Regions from separate parts of the Secundilactobacillus sp. MJ173 genome, predicted to be linked through region 2. Evidence: riboswitches for the same ligand, from Rfam matches in the RefSeq annotation. Region 2 holds a riboswitch; the other holds the start of a gene.
What was found. Region 2 has a riboswitch for thiamine pyrophosphate ahead of thiS (sulfur carrier protein ThiS). Riboswitches for the same ligand answer to the same signal wherever they lie in the genome.

Region 1 (5,304 bases), on a different contig from region 2:
TCCAATTTAATGAAGAACTTCCTTTAAAGAGCTTCACTGACGAGCCAACATTGACATTAGCTGAAGACTATATGAAGGGTGCCATTGAGATTGATGGCAGCATTGAAGAGTTGGTTGCTTCGGCATTCCGTACTGATCATAGTTTTTTGACCAATAATCCATTTATCAAGCATTTTCCAAAACGTTCACATTCCGAAAAGAACAGTCAAAAAGACATCCAAAGCCACTACGACATTGGTAATGACTTTTATGAGATGTGGTTAGATAAGACCATGACTTACTCATGCGCTTATTTTGAGCACGATGATGATACTTTAGAAGAAGCACAGATGAACAAGGTACACCATATTTTGAATAAACTACAACCAGAACCTGGCAAACGTTTATTGGATATTGGTAGCGGCTGGGGTACGTTGTTATTTGTCGCTGCTGAAGAATATGGTTTGCATGCTACTGGGATCACCCTTAGTCAGGAACAATATGATTACACGCAGCAACAAATCAAAGAACGCCACCTTGAAGGCAAGGTTGACGTGTTACTAGAAGACTACCGTGAAGTGAATGATCAATTTGATTACGTCACTTCTGTTGGGATGTTCGAACACGTTGGTAAGGAAAACCTTGGCTTGTACTTCCAAAAGGTTGCCGACTTCATGAAGCCTAATGGCCGTGCTTTGATTCACGGTATCACCGGCCAACACGAAGGCGCTGGAGTTGATCCGTTTATCACCAAGTACGTTTTCCCTGGTGGTTACATTCCTAACGTTGCTGAAAACTTAAAGCACATTATGGATGCTAAGTTACAATTTTCCGACCTTGAACCATTACGTCGTCATTATCAAAAGACCCTTGAAATGTGGTACGAAAACTACCAGAAGGTTGAAGATAAGACTGTTGAAAAGTATGGTAAAGAATTTGCCCGCATGTGGGGCATGTATTTACAAGCTTGCGCAGGTTCATTTGAAGGTGGCAACATTGATGTCATGCAATACCTATTGGTTAAAGCACCAAGTGGTACTGGCCTACCAATGACCCGTCAGTATATGTATGATGCTGATAAAGAAAAAACGGGTGTGAAGCAACTCGGTTAGATCCTGGAATGAGTGTGCGACGAGGCTCGGTAAATTCCAGAATATAGCACTTAAAAACGTCATTCCGATGGTTCTTATCGGGGTGGCGTTTTTAGGTATTATATTCTGAAATCTGAGTTTCAGGGCGCGATTCGACTAGTAAAATTACCGAATTAGGGTGTAATATTTTACAGAATTATCTTTAACTCGCTATGATAGTGATAGAACCTATCGTTGGAGGTGTTATTTTGGTATCAGTGCAAGTCTTAGAAGCGTTTGTTCAAGGCAAAGTGAACGATGAAAAATGTGAGGATACCATCGTCAATACGCCTGATTTTATTGCCATCGTTGACGGTGTCACCAGTAAATCGAAGTTTCAGTACCAGGGTAAGACAACTGGAAAAATAGCGTCTACCATGATTGCTGGCGTTGTAGAACGGTTGCCTAAAAACGCCACGTTGTCAGTGCTGATAGAGCGAGTAAATCAAGCATTCGTCACTTTTTATCATCAAATTGATTTTCCAGTTGATCGTGATAGCCAGGGGCTGCAAGCCGTTGCCGTGGTTTATTCTCGTTTTCGTAATGAACTGTGGCAGGTTGGTGATGCGCAAATTAATCTAGATGGTCAGCTGCTAACTAATCCCAAGCCAAGTGACTTGGTTTTATCGAATATGCGCAGTTTGGTTCTGCGGCTATCCCCTGATGATAAGCAGTCGGATCCCGGTCGTACAGCTATTTTGCCGTGGATTTTAAAGGCGACTCAATTTGCTAATGTAGCTGATAGCGAGTGGGGTTATGCGATCTTTAACGGCCAGCCCATCCCAGATTCACTGTTAAAGGTCTACCCACTATCAAACGCGGAGCACCAAATCGTGTTAGCGAGTGACGGCTATCCTAAAGCAGCAGGTAATTTGGCTGAGTCGGAGGCAAGTCTACGAGAGGTTTTGCAAAATGATCCCACTTGCAGCCATGAATACCGGTCAACTAAGGGTACTGTGTCTGGCAATCGCTCATTTGACGACCGGAGTCTGATTCACTTTAAAGTAGTGCCAAGCTAATCAAATTAAAAAAGCCCCTTAGAATTTGGCTGATAAAGTCAGCTTTCAATTCTAAGGCGCTTTTTAACCTGTTTAGGCTTAAAATTACTTTTTCGTATTAGCGGCATTACGCTTAGCGTCGCGGATGATTTTCATCGCCCGTTTACGGGTCTTCAAACTGGGACTCTTAAGTCGCCGGTAAGCGCTAGCCATATCAGTCTTTTCCATGATTGATCTCCTTATAACTTTACCATGAGGCCTTACGGACACCAGGAATTTGACCAAGGTGAGCGTATTTCCGGAAATTCAAACGGGACATATTGAACTTGCGCATGTAACCGCGTGGCCGTCCGTCTAATCCGTCCCGGTTACGTAGCCGATTAGGATTAGAGTCCTTTGGCAGGTGGGCCAAGGCTTCGTAGTCGCCTTGCGCCTTTAGTTCACGCCGAATAGTGGCATACTTTGCGATGAGTTCACGTTGCTTGTTATACTTTGCAATCTTTGATTTTTTTGCCATGTTTCCTCCAATGACTTAGTGATATTAGTGCAACAAATTCATTAAGTAATTGCCAGGTCAATGGTGTTAGTAGTATTTGATGCCGTCACAACAATGGTAATAATTTACCAATAATCAATTCGAATTACCACTAATTAGACTTGATTTAATTAAACTGTAATAATTACGCTTTACGATTCACGCGTATTAATGAGAAGTGTGCTAAAATAATAACTGAAAATTAAATGCACTAGGGGCGCCATATGGCTGAGATAGATGAATCTAGTCCCTTCGAACCTGTATAGTTAATACTTGCGAAGGAAAGTGTACGTGAACATCAATATACAATGATGGTCTTTCAGTGCGCGGAACTAACTGCGGCTGAAGGACCTTTTTTATTGGAAGAGGGGCTTTTAATGGGAAATACGAAACCAAGCGGGCTATTTCTGCTTTGGATGGGTGCGGCGATTTCAATCGCTGAGATTGTGACCGGGACACTCATTGCACCATTAGGTTGGAAAAGCGGCTTGCTAGCGATCTTAGTTGGGCACGTGATTGGCTGTTTTGTTTTTCTGCTACCTGCTGGTTATCTATCAGCTCAGCAGAATAGGACGGCAATCCAAGCCACTAAGACGGTTTTTGGGCAACAGGGCGTTGGGCTGTTTTCAATGCTAAATGCGCTGCAGTTACTAGGGTGGACGGCGGTAATGATCGTCAATGCTCAACAGGCGATGAATGGGCTATCAAAGGCGTTGTTCAACTATCAATCAGTATTGGTGATGTCACTCATCGTGGCGGTGTTGATCGTGGTTTGGCTATTAATGGATCACGACTGGCTTTTCAAAGTGAATAACGTCATCGTTGTCTTACTAGCCATTGGCATGATCCTGATGCTGTGGACCATTATGAAGGAGGGCCGCTTGCAAAATAGTACCGATCTCGCGCCATTGAGTTTTGGCAGTGCAGTTGAACTTAACGTGACCATGGCACTTTCCTGGTTGCCACTGATTGGCGATTACACTCAGCATACCGATCGACCGTTTCGCACCAGTATGGCCAGTGTGAGCGGCTACTTTATTGCCAGTGTGGCCATGTTTTCACTGGGACTTTTCACGGTGATTTTAACCGGCCAATCTAATTTTACAACCGTGCTTTCGCATTCCAGTATGGGGATGATTGCTCTGCTAGTGATCGTTTTTTCAACGGTAACCACGACCTTCATGGATGCCTATTCGGCAGCTACTAATATCGCTAATTTGGTAAAGACTAAAGCAGTTAATTTGATTGCGATTGGGATTACGGTGTTAGGTTTACTGATTGCACTGTTTGTTTCAATGGCATACTACCAGAACTTTTTATACGCTATCGGGGCGGTATTCACACCGCTATTTGCCATCTTATTTGTCAGCGTCTTCTTGATGCATCAACGACTTTCATTACCATTAAACTTTTTATGGTGGCTAATCGGCGTTGTTGGTTATTCGTGGTTGCAGAAGTTGGACTTCTTTTTGGGGACGACCTTCTTCTTGCTACTAGTGCTAGTATTAGGCGTTTATCTGACAGGGGTGGTCACCAAAAAGTACCCGTTGATGACGGATTAGGTAAGTGGCTGACTATGCAGGAGAATAGAGAGGAGCAAACGCATGAATAAAAGAGTTTATTATTTAACCCTAACTTCGGTTCTTGTGGCATTAGGTGTAATCGGTGGCAGTTTATTTGAATTTACAGTGGGTGTAGCCAAAGTTGCGCCAATGCAACACTTAATCAACGTTGTATCTGGGGCCTTATTAGGACCTTGGTGGGCAATGACACAGGCGTTTTTAACGTCCTTAATTCGTAATTTGCTGGGGACTGGTACGATTCTAGCTTTTCCTGGTAGCATGTTCGGTGCTTTTTTAAGCGGTTTGCTATTCAGATACACTAAAAGGCTGATTGCAGCAGTGTTTGGCGAATTGATTGGGACTGGTATCATAGGTGCGATAGTTGCTTACCCAATTGCAGCACTGCTATTAGGGGCGAAGGGTGCACTTTGGCTATTTGTGCCAAGTTTCTTCCTTAGTGCACTGGTTGGTGCGGTGATTGCTTATGTGTTATTGAAGAGTATTTGGTCCACGGTGATTCAGCCACAGATGAATAGGCTGAGTAAGTAGTATTAAAATGAGGTTGTGCCATAAGTCTATATTGGTAAAAATTTCATTTGGTTTCTTGACTTAAAGACAATTTAAAGTTTGCTTTTGTTCAATACTTTAATCTAGTCTAAACCTGCGCCACAACTCAGATTCCGGCCATTTAACGCAAAAAACCGTATTCCGACAAAGTTCGACGGAATACGGTTTTTTGCGTTAAATTCTGGAATCTACCGAGTTGTGTCACACTCTCATTCGCTAAATAATCTGGTATTGATCGTCCGTTAATGCAAAGTGGTCTTTCAAACCGGAAGTGATAGCTACCTTGAAGTCACGGGTGACAAAGATTGCGTCTAGTCCTGGCTGTTTTTCAATTAACGGGATCCCTTTATTGATATCTTGATAGAAGGCTTCAGTGGTCCAAATATCGCCGTCAATGGACAAATCGCTAACAATGGTGACACTTTCTAAGTCGTTTTGAATCGGGTAACCAGTCTTGGAATCGAACATATGGTGGTAATTGTGACCGTTGATCACTAGGTAACGTTCATAAATACCGGAAGTGACGATTGACT
Region 2 (5,304 bases):
GCTAAAACTCAGCGGAAGGTGCAACGCTTATATCAACGATTAACCAACATTCAGGTAGATTATCAAAATAAGATTATTGCTGCTGTAGTGAGAACCAAACCGCAGTGGGTAGCCTTAGAAGACTTGAATGTTAGAGGTATGATGAAAAACCGGCATTTAGCTAAAGCTGTTAGTTACCAAGGGTTTTATAATTTTAGAATCAAATTAGTTTCTAAATGCCAGCAGTTAGGAATTCCAGTGCACTTGGCCCACCGTTTTGAACCAACTTCTAAGTTATGCCATCAATGTGGCTATAAGAAAGTTGATTTAAAGCTAAGTGAGCGAACCTATCAATGTCCTAAATGTAATTATACTGCCGATCGTGATATTAATGCGGCCCTGAATATCAGGGATACTGAAAACTTTGAACTAGCCTACTAAAACGGGCTTCAAAGAATGTACCGGTGGCTAGCCGGGAATTAACGCTTGTGGACTATCATATCAACTGTATTAGCGAGTTTTGTGCAAGGCAGGATAGGAAGAAGCAAGAAAAATCTATAACTTTTTATAAGTTATCAGTAGCAGGGGACTATTTTGAAAATACTTGGGATTCTTGGAGCTCACAGGCAAAACGGCTTAACTGCCACCATGCTGAACACCGTTTTAAACAGTGTGCCGGCACCCCACGTCACGGAAACGATTTACTTGGAGGACTACCCATTCCACCCTGATCAGGGGAAACATCGCGACCCAGTTTTAGACCAGCTCACTGACAAGTTGTTAGAAAGCGATGTCTGGGTATTCGCTGCACCGACATACTGGGGTGGCCTAGCCGGTAGAATGAAGGATTTTCTCGATTGCATGCGTGGCCGGTTGGTGCGTTTTGATCATAAAGGGGGTACGCATCCAGACCGGTTCAAAAATAAACACTATCTGAGCATTACCAGCTGTTATGCCGGAACAGTTGAAAACTTTGTCTCTGGTATCACAGATAACACTTTTCGTACCATTGATAAAATTATGTCTGCTGCAGGGCTCATTAAAATCAACGAATTGGTCTTGCCAGGCACCCTGTTCATGAAACAGGTTCCGGCTGCCAAACTCGCTGAATGTAAACGATTGGGAACCAAATTAATCACTAAACCGAAACGAGATGACAATACATTGAAACGTTATATTGAACTGTTCTGCATGGTTGCTGTAATGGCCTTTTTAACGATGGGCATCCAGTTTTTATTTCACTTGATTTCTGCTAGTGAATTTTGGCTGATCTATGTCAGCTTTGTGGTCATTTTCTTTGTGTTGCTAGCCAGTATCTTGCATTTCTTTACCATTGTGAAACATCGCCGACGTTAATAGATATTGTATATAGCAATAATCAAAATTGTATATTACAAATAAACGCTCTTTTTTTGCAATGAGCGTTTTTAATTTGTCACTTCAATCACCTTTCGCCGTAATTTTTGAGTCGCTTTTAAAGGATCAGCGGCTTTCATAATCGCTGAGACAACTGCCACACCATCAACGCCAGCTGGCTTCACCGTCTCCACGTTATCGGCATTTAACCCCCCAATCGCATACACCGGAATATCCACTGCTTGCTTGATAGCCCTCAGCGTATCAACGCTGGTTCGAACGGTTTCAACGTGGGTGGTTGTAGGAAAAATTGCTCCTACTCCCAGATAATCAGCGCCTTGTTCAACCGCTAACCGAGCTTGATTCATCGTTTTGGCGGTCGCACCAATGATGGCATCCGGTCCTAATATCTGTCGTGCCACGTCAACGGGTAAATCTTTTTGACCCAGATGAACCCCTGCTGCTCCCACCGCTTGAACAATATCCAGCCGGTCATCGATCAACAGTGGAATACGGTACTTATCCGTTATCTGTTTGACCGCGTACGCCCGCTGAAAATACTGCAGGCTGGTCAGGTCTTTTTCGCGCAATTGAACAAGGTCTACCCCACCCTGACACGCAGCGTCGATTCGGTTTAAAAACGTTGCTTGGGAATAATCTAATGCATCGGTAACTAAGTAAAGTGGTCGCTTACTGATCTCCATTATTTGCCTCCAGATTGACTGAACTTTTAATTCTCGCCAACAGTCTACCGAAATTTTTCTGAGTTGTCACGTGAATATTCTTGCTTGACTTCCACAATGTTCTAGCTTATAAATATAACCAATGAGTCGTTTAACTGACTCAAACTAAAAATTAAATAACGTTAGTTCGTCTGGGGTGCCAATTGGCTGAGATTAAACCCATCGAACCTGATGTAGTTTGTACTACCGAAGGAAGACAACTTTTACTGAATTTATCAGTCCAAAGACCTTCCTGCGTGAAAGGTCTTTTTTCATGCAGGATAGCTTTGAGAATTCGACTTGATGTAACCCCTTCCTCGTAGACAAACGGAAAGGGGCTTTTTTATGGTTACAGTAAACGGCGAGCCATTAGCGGAAGCTGCTGGCAAAAACCTACTCACATTTTTACAACAACGCGAAGCACCCATCGACAACATTGTCGTGGAGTTAAACGGGACGATTATCCACCGTCCTGAATACGAGCAGACGTTGATTAAACCAAACGACAAACTGGAGCTGATTTCGTTTGTCGGCGGCGGACGCTAAGGAGGGATTGCTTATGCCAACCATTCAAGGAATGGCCATCGAGGATGTTTATCAGGGGATGAAAGACCGTAACGTGGCTAACTCCACCGACCGTCTAACCGCCGCCCACGTCACCATCGCCGGCGCTGGCGGTTTGGGCTCCAACATCGCCATCGCACTAGCTCGTATCGGTGTCGGCCATTTAACGTTGATTGATTTCGACCAGGTTGAACTGAGTAATTTAAACCGGCAGCAGTTTAAACTCAGCCAAGTGGGCATGGATAAAGTGACTGCCCTTAAGCAAAATCTGCAAGAATTCAACCCCTTCGTCACCATCGATACGCTGGTTCAAAAAGTGGACCATGACAACGTAGCAGAACTCTTTGCCGATGCCGATATTATCTGTGAAGCCTTTGACAATCCCAGTGCCAAAGCCATGCTATTAGATGCTGCCAGTGAATTTTTCCCTGACAAACCCATGGTCATGGCTACCGGGATGGCCGGCACGCACAGTTCTAACTCAATTACAACCAAGCAGGTTCGCCCTAACCTCTACATTGCTGGTGATGGCACGACTACTGGTGCAGAGGGGCTCATGGCACCGCGAGTCATGATTGCAGCCGGCCATGAAGCCAATATGATTACCCGTTTAATTTTAGGAGAAACTAATATTTAGGAGGAAATAGCATGTCTGAAGATGCAGATTTACTCACCATTGGTGGTCACACATTCACCTCACGTTTCATTCTCGGATCCGGCAAATATTCTTATGACCTGATTGATTCAGCCATCAACCAGGCTAAGGCCCAGATCATCACCATGGCGTTACGTCGGACGGATTCAGCCGAGGAAAATATTCTCAACTACATTCCTGAAGGGATTACCATTTTGCCGAACACTTCAGGATCAACCAACGCTGAAGAAGCCATTCGTACCGCCCGTTTAGCCCGAGAGCTCAGTGGCAGTAACTTTATTAAACTGGAAGTTGTCCCGGATAAAAAATACTTGATGCCAGACAACAACGAAACCGTCAAAGCCACAGAAGTATTGGCCAATGAAGGATTCATCGTCATGCCCTACGTCCTGCCCGATCTAAACGTTGCTCGCCAGTTAGTGGATGCCGGAGCTGCCACCGTGATGCCATTAGCCGCTCCAATCGGTACTAATAAAGGTTTAGCAACCAAAGATCTGATTCAAATCTTGATTGATGAAATTGATGTGCCGGTGATTATTGATGCCGGGATTGGCCGTCCTAGCGAAGCAGCCGCAGCGATGGAAATGGGTGCTGACGCCATCATGGCTAACACCTCTATGGCCACCGCGCAAAATATTCCACTCATGGCAGAGGCCTTTCGCCTCGGTGTTGAAGCTGGCCGAAAAGCCTATCTGGCCGGTCCTGGTCGCATTATTGAACGTGGTGCGGTCGCTTCTTCTCCGTTAACTGGCTTAAGCAAATGATTCGTGAAACTAATGAGTGGCTGACTTTTGAACGCCGATTTCAGCAAATCATTCAGCTTTCTAACCACACTACTGGTCAAAATCGTTTGGTCTATTCATCCAACTGGATAGCCGCACAGTCGGCTTTGATCCACTTCGGTCAGCAAATCGGTCTTACCACCATGGTGGATAACTACGGCAACGTCTACTTAGACTTACCCGGTAAAGATGATCAAGTGATTGCGACTGGTTCGCATATGGATACCGTCATTGACGGTGGTAAATATGACGGGTTATACGGCGTGCTCGGTGGCCTTCAAGCCATTAATGCACTGAAAAATCGGCTGGGGACACCGCAGCACACCCTGCGTCTCATTTCTTTTAGCGAAGAAGAAGGTAGCCGCTTCAACACCACCTTCAGCGGTTCTAAATACTATGCGCTTCACCAATCAGTGACCGCGTTAATCGATGCTGGCGGTGTAAGTTTTGAACAAGCTCGTCATCATGCTGTCAACCAACTGCAGTCATTGTCCAACGTGATGGTGCAACGACCGGCGATTCCAGCTAGTTTTACCGAATTGCATGTTGAGCAAGGTCCTAGACTGATTACGAGTCACGACCAGATTGGCTTAGTTTCTGGCATCGTTGGTCAGCGTCGTTGGACGGTCACCGTTCAAGGCGAGTCAAATCACGCTGGCACTACCCCGATGGATGAACGGCACGACGCACTTCAAGCCACAGTAACTATGATTTCGTCACTGAACCAGTATGCTCACCAGTTGAGCGATCATTTAACCTTCACCGTGGGTCAGCTAACAGTTTCACCGAATACGTCAAACGTGATTCCAGGAACTGTAACCTTTACGATTGATGCCCGTCATGCTGATGATCGTGTGTTGGATGCATTCGAGCAGTTCATCGACAACAGCCAACATCAGTTAACAGATCCACAAATCAACGTTAGCCTCAAGCGTTACGTCAAAGATTCACCGGCAACGTTTGACAGAAACCTGCTTTCACAAAATGAGCTGATTGCACAGCAATTAGGACTCACGTCACGGGTCATGACTTCCGGTGCTGGTCATGATAGTTACGTGATGAATCAAGTGTCACCCACTACGATGATTTTCGTCCCCAGTGAAGGCGGGATCAGTCACGCACCCAATGAATTGACTCAGCCAGCCGATCTGAAGGCCGGCATTAAATTACTAATGGCTAGTCTGCACGCCCAGGCATACTAGTGATTAAAACACTTTCCGATTAATTAAAAAGGGACCGAGTAGCC

Region 1: it holds a riboswitch for thiamine pyrophosphate, as region 2 does, so the genes downstream of both, cytX (putative hydroxymethylpyrimidine transporter CytX) here and thiS (sulfur carrier protein ThiS) in region 2, are expected to answer to the same signal.

What each region holds. Positions count from the first base shown of each region.
Region 1 is NZ_BAAKGN010000038.1:42,886-48,189, reverse strand. It holds gene AC6H04_RS06435 (class I SAM-dependent methyltransferase) at 1-1,091, shown strand, start outside; gene AC6H04_RS06430 (hypothetical protein) at 1,319-2,128, shown strand; gene AC6H04_RS06425 (putative metal homeostasis protein) at 2,213-2,335, opposite strand; gene rpsN (30S ribosomal protein S14) at 2,355-2,624, opposite strand; TPP riboswitch at 2,846-2,943, shown strand; gene cytX (putative hydroxymethylpyrimidine transporter CytX) at 3,020-4,204, shown strand; gene thiW (energy coupling factor transporter S component ThiW) at 4,247-4,753, shown strand; gene AC6H04_RS06405 (FAD:protein FMN transferase) at 4,988-5,304, opposite strand, start outside.
Region 2 is NZ_BAAKGN010000013.1:57,271-62,574, reverse strand. It holds gene AC6H04_RS02095 (RNA-guided endonuclease InsQ/TnpB family protein) at 1-420, shown strand, start outside; gene AC6H04_RS02090 (flavodoxin family protein) at 574-1,335, shown strand; gene thiE (thiamine phosphate synthase) at 1,407-2,039, opposite strand; TPP riboswitch at 2,201-2,290, shown strand; gene thiS (sulfur carrier protein ThiS) at 2,403-2,603, shown strand; gene thiF (sulfur carrier protein ThiS adenylyltransferase ThiF) at 2,617-3,258, shown strand; gene AC6H04_RS02070 (thiazole synthase) at 3,270-4,040, shown strand; gene AC6H04_RS02065 (M20 family metallo-hydrolase) at 4,037-5,260, shown strand.